DNA from 3 places in the Novosphingobium resinovorum genome. Region 1 is predicted to be linked to each of the others. Evidence: predicted binding sites of a transcription regulator. Region 1 holds the regulator's gene; each other region holds the start of a gene.

The links. The regulator LexA, encoded in region 1, represses DNA repair genes until DNA is damaged. The targets are predictions, from matches to a motif close to GTTCCNCNCTTGTTCT.
Region 2: recA (recombinase RecA) is a predicted target of LexA. The motif match lies at 1,763-1,778, and genes of this name have one in related genera.
Region 3: BES08_RS06165 (ImuA family protein) is a predicted target of LexA. The motif match lies at 1,840-1,855, and genes of this name have one in related genera.

The regions. Positions count from the first base shown of each region.
Region 1 is NZ_CP017075.1:723,886-727,158, forward strand. Features, by position in the region: gene BES08_RS03210 (ComEC/Rec2 family competence protein) at 1-744, shown strand, start outside; gene lexA (transcriptional repressor LexA) at 793-1,485, opposite strand; gene BES08_RS03220 (molybdopterin molybdotransferase MoeA) at 1,586-2,806, opposite strand; gene moaC (cyclic pyranopterin monophosphate synthase MoaC) at 2,803-3,273, opposite strand, start outside.
Region 2 is NZ_CP017075.1:1,716,175-1,719,447, reverse strand. Features, by position in the region: gene BES08_RS07950 (hybrid sensor histidine kinase/response regulator) at 1-1,731, shown strand, start outside; gene recA (recombinase RecA) at 1,854-2,924, shown strand.
Region 3 is NZ_CP017075.1:1,327,484-1,330,756, reverse strand. Features, by position in the region: gene BES08_RS06170 (DUF6504 family protein) at 1-1,125, opposite strand, end outside; gene BES08_RS06165 (ImuA family protein) at 1,043-1,819, opposite strand; gene BES08_RS06160 (hypothetical protein) at 2,219-2,470, opposite strand; gene BES08_RS06155 (HU family DNA-binding protein) at 2,720-2,995, shown strand; gene aac(6') (aminoglycoside 6'-N-acetyltransferase) at 3,078-3,273, shown strand, end outside.

The DNA.
Region 1 (3,273 bases):
GGGCTGGGCGGGCCGGTCTGGTGGCTCGCCGGAATCTCGATAGACCTGCTGGTCGGCCTGGCCCGCTGGTTCGCGTCGAGACCGGGCGCTGTGAACCTGCTTCCCGGTACAGACACCTGGGCATTCCTGCTTTTCGTCGCGGGAGGTCTGTGGATGGGCCTTTGGAGCGGCCGCATTCGCTGGGCCGGGCTACCGATCGCCTCGGTCGGTGTGTTCTTGCTGGCGACCGCACCGGCGGCGGACATGCTGGTGTCCGGAGATGGTCGCCATGTCGGGCTGGTCGAAGATGGCGGGAAACGGCTTTACCTGCTTCGAAACAGCGAAAGCGGCTACGCCCGGGACAATCTCATGGAATTCGCCGGGATCGAGGCAGACCCGGTCACGTTCGACAAGTTCCCGGGTGCCCGCTGCAACCGTGATTTCTGCGCCTTGCCGGTCAGACGCTCCGGCACCACGTGGCATGTGCTGGTTTCGCGGGGCCGCGATGCCGTCGCGGAACGGTCGCTCGCCGCTGCATGCGAACGCAGCGACATCGTCATATCGGATCGCTGGCTGCCGCGCAGTTGCAAGCCGCGCTGGTTCAAGGCCGATCGAGGATCGCTTGGGCAGACTGGCGGGCTGGCGGTATATCTGGGCAAGGCCCGTATCGATACGGTAGCCCAGACCCAAGGTGAACACGGCTGGTGGCGTCCCCGGCCTGTTCACCGTTACAGGAATGCTCCTGCGCCGCGCAAATCGCAGTAATTACCGGTTGCTGCTGCGCCAAGGCCTTCATGGCGCAGCGTGGCCGTGTCAGTTGTACCGTCGAAGCAGGCCGGCGAGCTTGCCTTGGACTTCCACTTCGTCCGCACCGTAAATCTGCGGTTCGTAAGCGGCATTTGCGGGATCCAACCGCACCATTCCCGCCTCGCGCCGAAGGTACTTGAGGGTGGCCTCTTCCCCGCGGATCAGGGCAACGACGATCTCGCCGTCGCGAGCGGCATTCGTGCGCTTCACGAGGGCGAAATCACCATCCAGAATGCCCGCCTCGATCATCGAGTCGCCGGAGACCTCGAGCGCGTAATGCTCGCCGGAGCCAAGCAGGGCGGCAGGGACAGGCAACATGGACTGTCCTTCGAGAGCCTCGATCGGCACACCTGCGGCAATACGCCCGTGCAGCGGGATCTCGATAACGTCGTTGGCGGCTTCGACGGAACGACGCGGCGTCTGCGGACGCGCCAATCCATCATTGCTGTTCGCTGCAGAAGGACGCAGGGCCTTGCTTCCCGTGTCATCGGCCTGGCGCAAGACTTCGAGCGCACGTGCACGGTTGGGAAGGCGGCGGATGAAGCCGCGTTCTTCCAGTGCGGAAATCAGTCGGTGAACACCGGACTTGGACTTGAGGTCGAGCGCCTCCTTCATCTCCTCGAAGCTGGGGGAGATGCCTGTCTCCTCAAGCCGGACCTGGATGAACCGGAGCAATTCGTGCTGCTTGCGCGTCAACATGTCGCTGCCTTCTCGTGACCTCCGAACCAGGCAAACCCTGATCGCGTTTGTTCTGGTAGTGAACATTGAGGGAACAATCAAGCAACCAATTGCCGATACTTCAGGCAATACCGCCGTTCTGGAGCAAGTATATCCGGACTTCTTCACCAGCCTGTGCCGGACCGGCCAGCGCCGACCGATCGACCAGCACGTTGCTTGCCGCCAGGGACGACAGGGCGCCGCTGTCCTGCAGCGGGCTTACCGTCACATTTTCTCCGTCCCACCAACCGCGCAGGAATTCCCGGCGACGGCCGCTTGGGTGCAGCGGCATGGCCAGCCGGGCTGTCAGCCGCATGGGCAAGGGGCGCGCAGCCCCCTGCATCGCGCGCAGGACGGGGAGCAGGAAATGGTAAGCGGTGACGTAGCTGGAGACCGGATTGCCCGGCAGGCCCAGCACGATCTGACGGCGTCCTGCCACGTCGCGGGTGGCGACTAGGATTGGTTTGCCGGGCTTGATCGCGACACGCCAGAAATCGATGCCCGCGCCCCAGCTTTCGAGTGCCGGACGAATGAGGTCGTGATCGCCGACCGAAGCGCCGCCGCTCGTTACGATGAGGTCGGCATCGGCGGATGCTTCGAAAGCGGAGGTTATTGCCTTGATCGTATCGGGCACCGGGCCGATCCGCCGCGCATCCACGCCCAGCGAACGCGCCATGGCCGTCAGCATCGCGCCGTTGCTGGCGGGAACCTGGTGCGGTGCACAGCGCTCCGGATCGGAGGCGAGTTCGTCGCCGCTGTCGATCACGGTCAGGCGCGGTGTGCGATGCACGGGAAGGTGCGTATGGCCGGCCGCGATCGCCAGCGCCATCTGCGCGGGCGCGATGTGCAGACCAGCGGGCAGGACTTCCACGCCCTGGGCAAAATCCATCCCGCAATGGCGGATGTGCTTGTGCGCCGGTGCGGGCGGCTCGCCCGAGAGTATAAGGTTCGCGCCCTCGCGTGTCAGGTCTTCCTGGATTATGACGGCCGCCGCGTCGGGCGGCAGCATCGCGCCCGTCGAAATTCGGACTGCCTCTCCTTGCGAGAGCGGGCCGACATAAGGATGCCCGGCGGCACTTTCACCGGCGATCCTCCAGGGGCCGCGCATGTCGCCTGCCGTGACGGCGTAGCCGTCCATGGCTGACAGATTTGCGGAGGGCTGCGTGCGTCTGGCGTGCAGCGGTTCAGCCAGGAAACGGCCGAGCGCGCCTTCGATATCGACACGCTCTATCGACAGCGGGGTGACGAGCGCGAGGAGGCGAGCTTGTGCCTCCTCCAGAGAGAGCGGCGCGGAGCCGTTCATTCAGTCCATCCGTCCATCTTCCAATGGCCTGATTTACCGCCGATTTTCTCGACCAGGCGGATGTCTCCGATGACCATGCCCTTGTCGAGCGCTTTGGCCATGTCGTAAATTGTGACAAGTGCGATAGAAGCTGCTGTTATCGCTTCCATTTCTACCCCGGTGCGACCGGTCAGCGAAGCCTTCGCGATGACGCGGATAGCATTATCCTCGAAAGCGAAGTCGAGGTTTACGGCATCGAGCGGCAGCGGGTGGCACATGGGGATGAGATCGGCCGTCCGCTTGGCCGCCATGATGCCAGCAATGCGCGCGGTTCCAAGCACGTCACCCTTCGGAGCATTCCCGGCGCGGATCGCGGCAAGGGCATCCGCGCTCATGGAAATGCGTCCGGATGCCACGGCGATGCGCTGCGTCTCGGCCTTGGCGCCAACGTCGACCATGTGCGCGTTGCCGTCCGGGTCGATGTGAGT
Region 2 (3,273 bases), 990 kb from region 1:
CTCGGCCAGGAGGAGGGCGAGCGGATCGGCTGGGCGCGTGATGGCGGGCGCGGCGGCGCGCTGGTGCTCTATCACGTCCCCGTCACCGACCCTGACCGTACCGACGAGGCCGACCCCAACACGACCCCGTCGCTGATGCTCGTGGTCGAGGCCTCGCAGGGCATCGGCACCGGAGGCGGCGGCACCGGCTCCGCGCCGCATCTGGAGGCACTTCTCAGCCAGCTCCCGCTTGGCCTCGCCATGGCCGACCGCGACGGACGCCTCCTCTTCGCCAACCCGGCCTTCATGCGCGCGGCCGGCCACGAAGGGCAGGAGCCGCCGACCTACCCGACCGACCTCGTCGTCAAGGATGACAAGCGCGCGCTGTCCGAAGCGATCCGTCGCTTCGCGCAAGGCCCGGCTGCGGCGGGAGACCTCGCGATACGCCTTACCAGTCAGCCGGATGATCCCGTCTCGCTCAGCCTCGCGGGCGTGCGCGGCCTTGGCGATGCCGCCGTGTTGCTCGGGCTTACCGATACCTCTGAGGAAATGCGCCTCAAGCGTCAGGTCGCACAGGCCACCAAGATGCAGGCGGTGGGCCAGCTTGCGGGCGGCGTCGCGCACGATTTCAACAACGTGCTCACCGCCATTCTCGGCACCTGCGACCTCATGCTGATGCGCCATACGCCGGGCGATTCGGACTATGACGACATCCAGCAGATCCGCGCCAACTCCAACCGCGCCGCCTCGCTGACCCGCCAGTTGCTCGCCTTCTCGCGCCAGCAGACGCTCCGGCCCGAGGTAATCCAGGTGCCCGACGTCGTCGCCGACGTCTCGCAGATGCTGCGCCGCCTGATCGGCGAGAAAATCCAGCTTGCCGTCACCCACGACCGCGATCTCGGCCCCGTCCGCGCCGACCCGACGCAGCTCGAGCAGGTCATCGTCAACTTGTGCGTCAACGCCCGCGACGCCATGCAATCGCGCGGCGACGGTGCGGGCAAGCTGACGCTCGCGACCCGCCGCATCACCACCACCGACGTGCGCGCGATGCGGTCCGAGATCATCCCGGCGGGCGAGTACACCGCGCTCATCGTCGAGGATACCGGCGGCGGCATCCCGCCCGAAATCCTCGGCAAGATCTTCGAGCCGTTCTTCACCACCAAGGAGCAGGGCAAGGGCACCGGCCTCGGCCTCTCGACCGTCTACGGCATCGTCAAGCAGTCGGGCGGCTTCATCTTTGCCGAGACCGACGTGGGCCAAAATGGCAAAGGCGGCGGCACGCGCTTCACCGTCTATCTCCCGGTCCACCATGCGACCCCCGGCAGTCTCCCTGAAAAGGCGATCGTCGCCCCCACCCCGCCGCCGACGCAGTGGGCGGGCGGCGGCTCGATCCTGCTGGTCGAGGATGAGGACCCGGTGCGCATCGTCGCCGAACGCGCGCTCACCCGGCAGGGCTACCAGGTCACCTGCGCGCGCGACGGTGAAGAGGGCCTCGAACTGGTGGAGGAGGGCGGCCAGTTCGACCTCGTCGTCTCCGACGTCGTCATGCCCACGCTCGACGGTCCAGCCATGGCGCGCGAGATTCGCCGCTTCGCGCCCGACCTGCCGGTGCTGTTCATGTCGGGCTATGCGGAGGAGCAGCTGCGCAAGCAGATCGGCATCCCCAACGCCTGGTTCATGCCCAAGCCGTTCTCGGTCCAGCAGCTCTCCGAAAAAGTCGGGGAAGTTCTGGCGCAGACCGCCAAGGGCTGATTCCCGCGTTAAAAAACGGAAATCTGCCGAAGTTCCTATCTTGTTCTGGTGGAACGAAGCGAGTACAGGTCGCTTCGTGACGTTGACCTTTCCGGTCAGCTAGGTAGCAGGAGGTAAGTAATATGGCCGCTCAGCTCAAGCTGATCCAGGAAGGCAAGGAAAAGGACTCCATGGACCGTCAGAAGGCGCTCGAAGCCGCGCTCGCACAGATCGACAAGGCGTTCGGCAAGGGCTCCGCGATGAAGCTGGGCTCGAAGGAGACCATGCAGGTCGAAGCGATCTCCACCGGCTCGCTCGGTCTGGATATCGCACTTGGCGTCGGCGGCCTGCCGCGCGGCCGCGTGATCGAGATCTACGGTCCGGAAAGCTCGGGCAAGACCACGCTCGCGCTGCACTGCATCGCCGAAGCGCAGAAGACCGGCGGCACCGCCGCCTTCATCGACGCCGAACACGCGCTCGACCCGGTCTATGCCAAGAAGCTGGGCGTCAACATCGACGAACTGATCGTCTCGCAGCCCGACACCGGTGAGCAGGCGCTGGAGATCGTCGACACGCTGGTGCGCTCGAACGCGATCGACGTGCTGGTGGTCGACTCGGTCGCCGCCCTCGTCCCCCGCGCCGAAATCGAAGGCGAGATGGGCGACAGCCACGTCGGCCTCCAGGCTCGCCTGATGAGCCAGTCGCTGCGCAAGCTGACCGGTTCGATCAGCCGCTCGCGCTGCATGGTGATCTTCATCAACCAGCTGCGCATGAAGATCGGCGTCATGTACGGCAACCCGGAAACGACCACGGGCGGCAATGCGCTCAAGTTCTACGCCTCGGTCCGTCTCGACATTCGCCGCACCGGCGCGATCAAGGACCGCGACGAAGTCGTCGGCAACGCTACCCGCGTCAAGATCGTCAAGAACAAGGTCGCCCCGCCGTTCAAGCAGGTCGAATTCGACATCATGTACGGCGAAGGCGTCTCCAAGATCGGCGAAATCCTCGACCTCGGCGTCAAGGCCGGCCTCGTCGAGAAGTCGGGCGCGTGGTTCAGCTACGATTCGATCCGCATCGGGCAGGGGCGTGAAAACGCCAAGACCTACCTCAAGACCAACCCCGAAGTCTGCGACCGCCTCGAAAAGGCGATCCGCACCAAGACCGACGGTCTGGCGGAGGAAATGATGGTCGGACCTTCCGAGGACGACGCCTGATCCGATAACGAACCCCGGCAGGAATGTCGGGGTTTTTTGTTTCGGGAAGAGATTGAAGTATGAATGCGAGGGTTAACACCCTCGCGCTCCCGGGACTGTCGGCCTTGTGCCTTGCAGTTGCCTTGGCTCTGCGGATTAGAGGTGGGACAGGGCCAGGATGGTACCGGCTACTGTCACGGCGGCGCCGATGCTCAGTTGGATGGGATTGGTCAGGCGCCGCAAGGGCAGGGCGAGGGATTGTTCGATCTTGGTCATCCTCTGAATATACGACTGAAGCGCTTGCAGTGCTCACGCAGAGAATCGTTCACAGTCATGCGCTTTCTGCGGCGAAGCCGCTTTTCATGTCGAA
Region 3 (3,273 bases), 600 kb from region 1:
TTGCAGATCGTGCACGAGGTCGGTGAGAAGATCGCCGATTACATGGTTGATGGCCTCGGCGGTGACGATTGGTTCGAGCAGCCGGCGCTCGGCGCGAGGCTCCTCGAACGCAGTCACCGGAACGATCGGCTCGGCAACAAGGCCTCGCGCCTGGTCGAGCCGCTCGACGGCCTTCAGCCCAAGCCTCTTGGCTAGGGGGCCGCGCGGCATTGCATAGAGGTCGCCGATGCTTTCCAGGCCGAAACGGCCTGCCGTTGCCAGAGTGTCGCCGGCCAGGCGCAGGGCGGCCAAGGGCAGGTCGGCGATTGCCTGCGCCTCGCTGCGTGGAGGCAGGATAATCACGGTGTGGCCTGCGAAACGGGCAAGCGCATGCGCGGCGCCCGGCGTTGCGGCAATGGCGATGCGCGCGGTAAAGCCCAGGCGATCCAAAAAACGCAGAACCCGGCGACAGAAGCGATCCTCGCCGCCGAACAGATGCGTGGTCCCGGTGAGATCGAGCCAGAGGCCATCGGCATCGCAGGCACTTGCGGTTGGTGTCCAGTGCCGGACGGCGTGAAGCGCCAGCCGGTCGAGCCAGGCCGCGTCTGCAGTTCGGTCCGCGCCGCGCACGTCGAGGTCGCTTAGGAGTGCGCGTGCGTGGGCGGCGGCCATGCCGGGACGCAGTCCAAGGTCGAGCGCGACCGGGCAGGCGGCGGTCACGACGTCGCGTTGCCCGCTGCGCGTGATGAGGACCAGGGGCCTGGCCCGGAGATATGACTCGCGATGCGCCGCGTGCACCGGCCACGGCCTGCCGGCCGGTCCACCGTCGTCACAAGCCATGGCCCTGAAGGGATGATCGGCGGTTTCGCTGCGCCGCCCCATCTCGCGCATCGTCGGTCGCTGATGAGCCGGCAATGCGTCGATATCGGCCTGCGCCGAGGCGAGGCCAAGCGCACCTTGCGCCCAGCGTGCGCCGGGTCGCCATCCGCCGCCGCGCGGCACCGAGCAGGCACCGGGGTCGTCGTCAATGGCTTGCGAAAAGCGCGGGACCAGCGCGGCCGCGTCAAGCGGCGCGGATGGACGCTCCAACCGGCGTAGTCGCTCGATCGGCAACTGCGGCAGGTAGAGCGAGGCAACCCTGGTCATCGCAGGCCTCGACAAGAAGGGAAAAGGGATTGCCGCCGCGCTGGCGGACAAGTTCGATCGTCCATTGCCCTCGGCCGATGCCCGCATGGGGTAGCGCGGTGGAAGGCGCCGCTGCGATGCTCCAGCGCGTCATTGCAGCGGAGGGCTGAGCCAGCGGGCTGCGCTCGCGCGAACGATGCCGCCGGTAGAGAAGCATCGGGGTTCGCCCGTCGGACGCAGCCAGCTGCAGGCGCCGGGTAGCGGTCTGGTCGGCGGCTTTGACCTCGGCGATGACGCAGGCCAGCGATCCGTCGCGCAAAGCATCTTCGGCCAGTGCAAGGACTTCGGAGTCCTTCCTGCCCTGGGCATAAAGCACCTTGCCAGGGCCGAGCCCGACCTGTTCGAGGCCCGGAGCATACAGGTCGAAGCGGCTAAGCGCCCACAGCACGGTCATGCCCTGGACGGCAGCAAAGCGCGCGGCGAGCCCCGCGGCAAACAGGGTGGCGGCAGCATCGTCGCTCCAGCTGGCGCTGGCGCCGGCGATCTCGTGAAGCGCAGCGCCATCGAGGCCGCCGCTGGCTAGGCGTGTGTCGATTTGCGGCAGGCCGAACGGCAGCACCGGGCCGCGCGCTGCCTGCACCTGCGCGATCTGGGCGCGTAGTGCGGCAAGGTGCTCGGAAGGCAGCCGGGAGGGAAGGGCGGTTTGCAGGATCATTGGTCAACAGCGACTCATTTGTTCGCTATATGTTCTATTCTGACTGCCGCTGCGTCAAGGCGTCGGCCTATGCGAACAAGGCGAGTTGCTCGCTAAGCAACGGGCTGAAAAAGAGAAAGAATTTTCCGGACAACCGCTATGCTCAGTAGTGCCCTCAAGGAAGGGAAGGCGCTCGGGGGCTGTTGATGGGCGCGTTCGCTCGCGATTCCCACTGGTTCGTGAGACGCGGCGATATAAGACAGAGCGTGCTCACCGGCTAAGCGCCAGCCCCCCGTGTCCGGCACTCACAAGCTGCTCAGCCACAACCACATGAATTAAAGCACAGTCGATCTTGACGTCCCGCGCCTTAGCTTGCCCGCAACACGCGCGCAGCGGGCGGATTGCGGCTGCACTATAGGATCAAGCCTGTGTCCGCGTGGGCTCTGCAAATCCGCTGGGCCGCGCGACTTTCTGCTTTTCTGCTGCCCGCCGATCAGTGTAGCGCTTGTAAGCGTACCCGCCTGCAACTGCGGTGATGAGGCCGAGAGGGCCGAGGCGGCGTAGCACCATCGGCGCTGCAAAGCCGAGCAAAGTTCCTCCAGTGCCGCTCACCCCCTGGACGTGCTTTGCGGCCTTGTTTCCTGCGATTGCGCCGATGACCTTGCCAAACATGGGAATCCTCCTTGTGTGCGTTATGCAAGAGACCGGGCCGGGAATGGTTCCGCGCGCGATGTTATCCGGGTAATTCGGGCACCGGATGCGTTTCACATATCCACAGGCTGTGGACAAAGCGGCCTTAAGGCGCGTTCAGCGTGAGTATGCGACTTTGAACGCGGTTTCGGCTGTTCCATGGTGGAAGGCCGTGAAGCTCGAAAGCAACGTAGCTTTGCGAACCATAGACATCGACAGGACGAACTTCTCATGAACAACAGCGATCTCGCCGACGCCATCGCCAACGATCACGGCATTACCAAAGCCGACGCCCGCAAGATTGTCGACGCCGTCTTCGAGGCTATCGGCAGCGCGGCGGCCAAGGGTGAGGAGGTCTCGCTCAACGGCTTTGGCAAGTTCAAGGTTAAGGACAGCCCTGAGCGTGAAGGCCGCAACCCCGCAACCGGCGAGGCAATGACCATCAAGGCTTCGAAGAAGCTGACCTTCACGGTCGCCAAGGCGGTCAAGGACAAGCTCAACGGCTGATGCAATACGGTGGCGGCATCACGCTATTGCCGGCGCCGCCACCATGCATAATTTCCCTGACCAGTTTCCGAGGCCGAGCGGCATGATCGTACGGATAACAGTGGGCAGCAACGCTGATCTTCTTGAATGGTCGGCTCTGCGCACGTCGCTCTGGCCAGATGGCTCGGAAGCGGAGCATCACGAAGACCTGGTTCAGCTAATGGCGGAGCCACAGCCTTTCATTGGCTTTCTGGCGCGCGATCAGCGCGGCGCGCTTGTCGGATTTGCGGAAGCCGCGC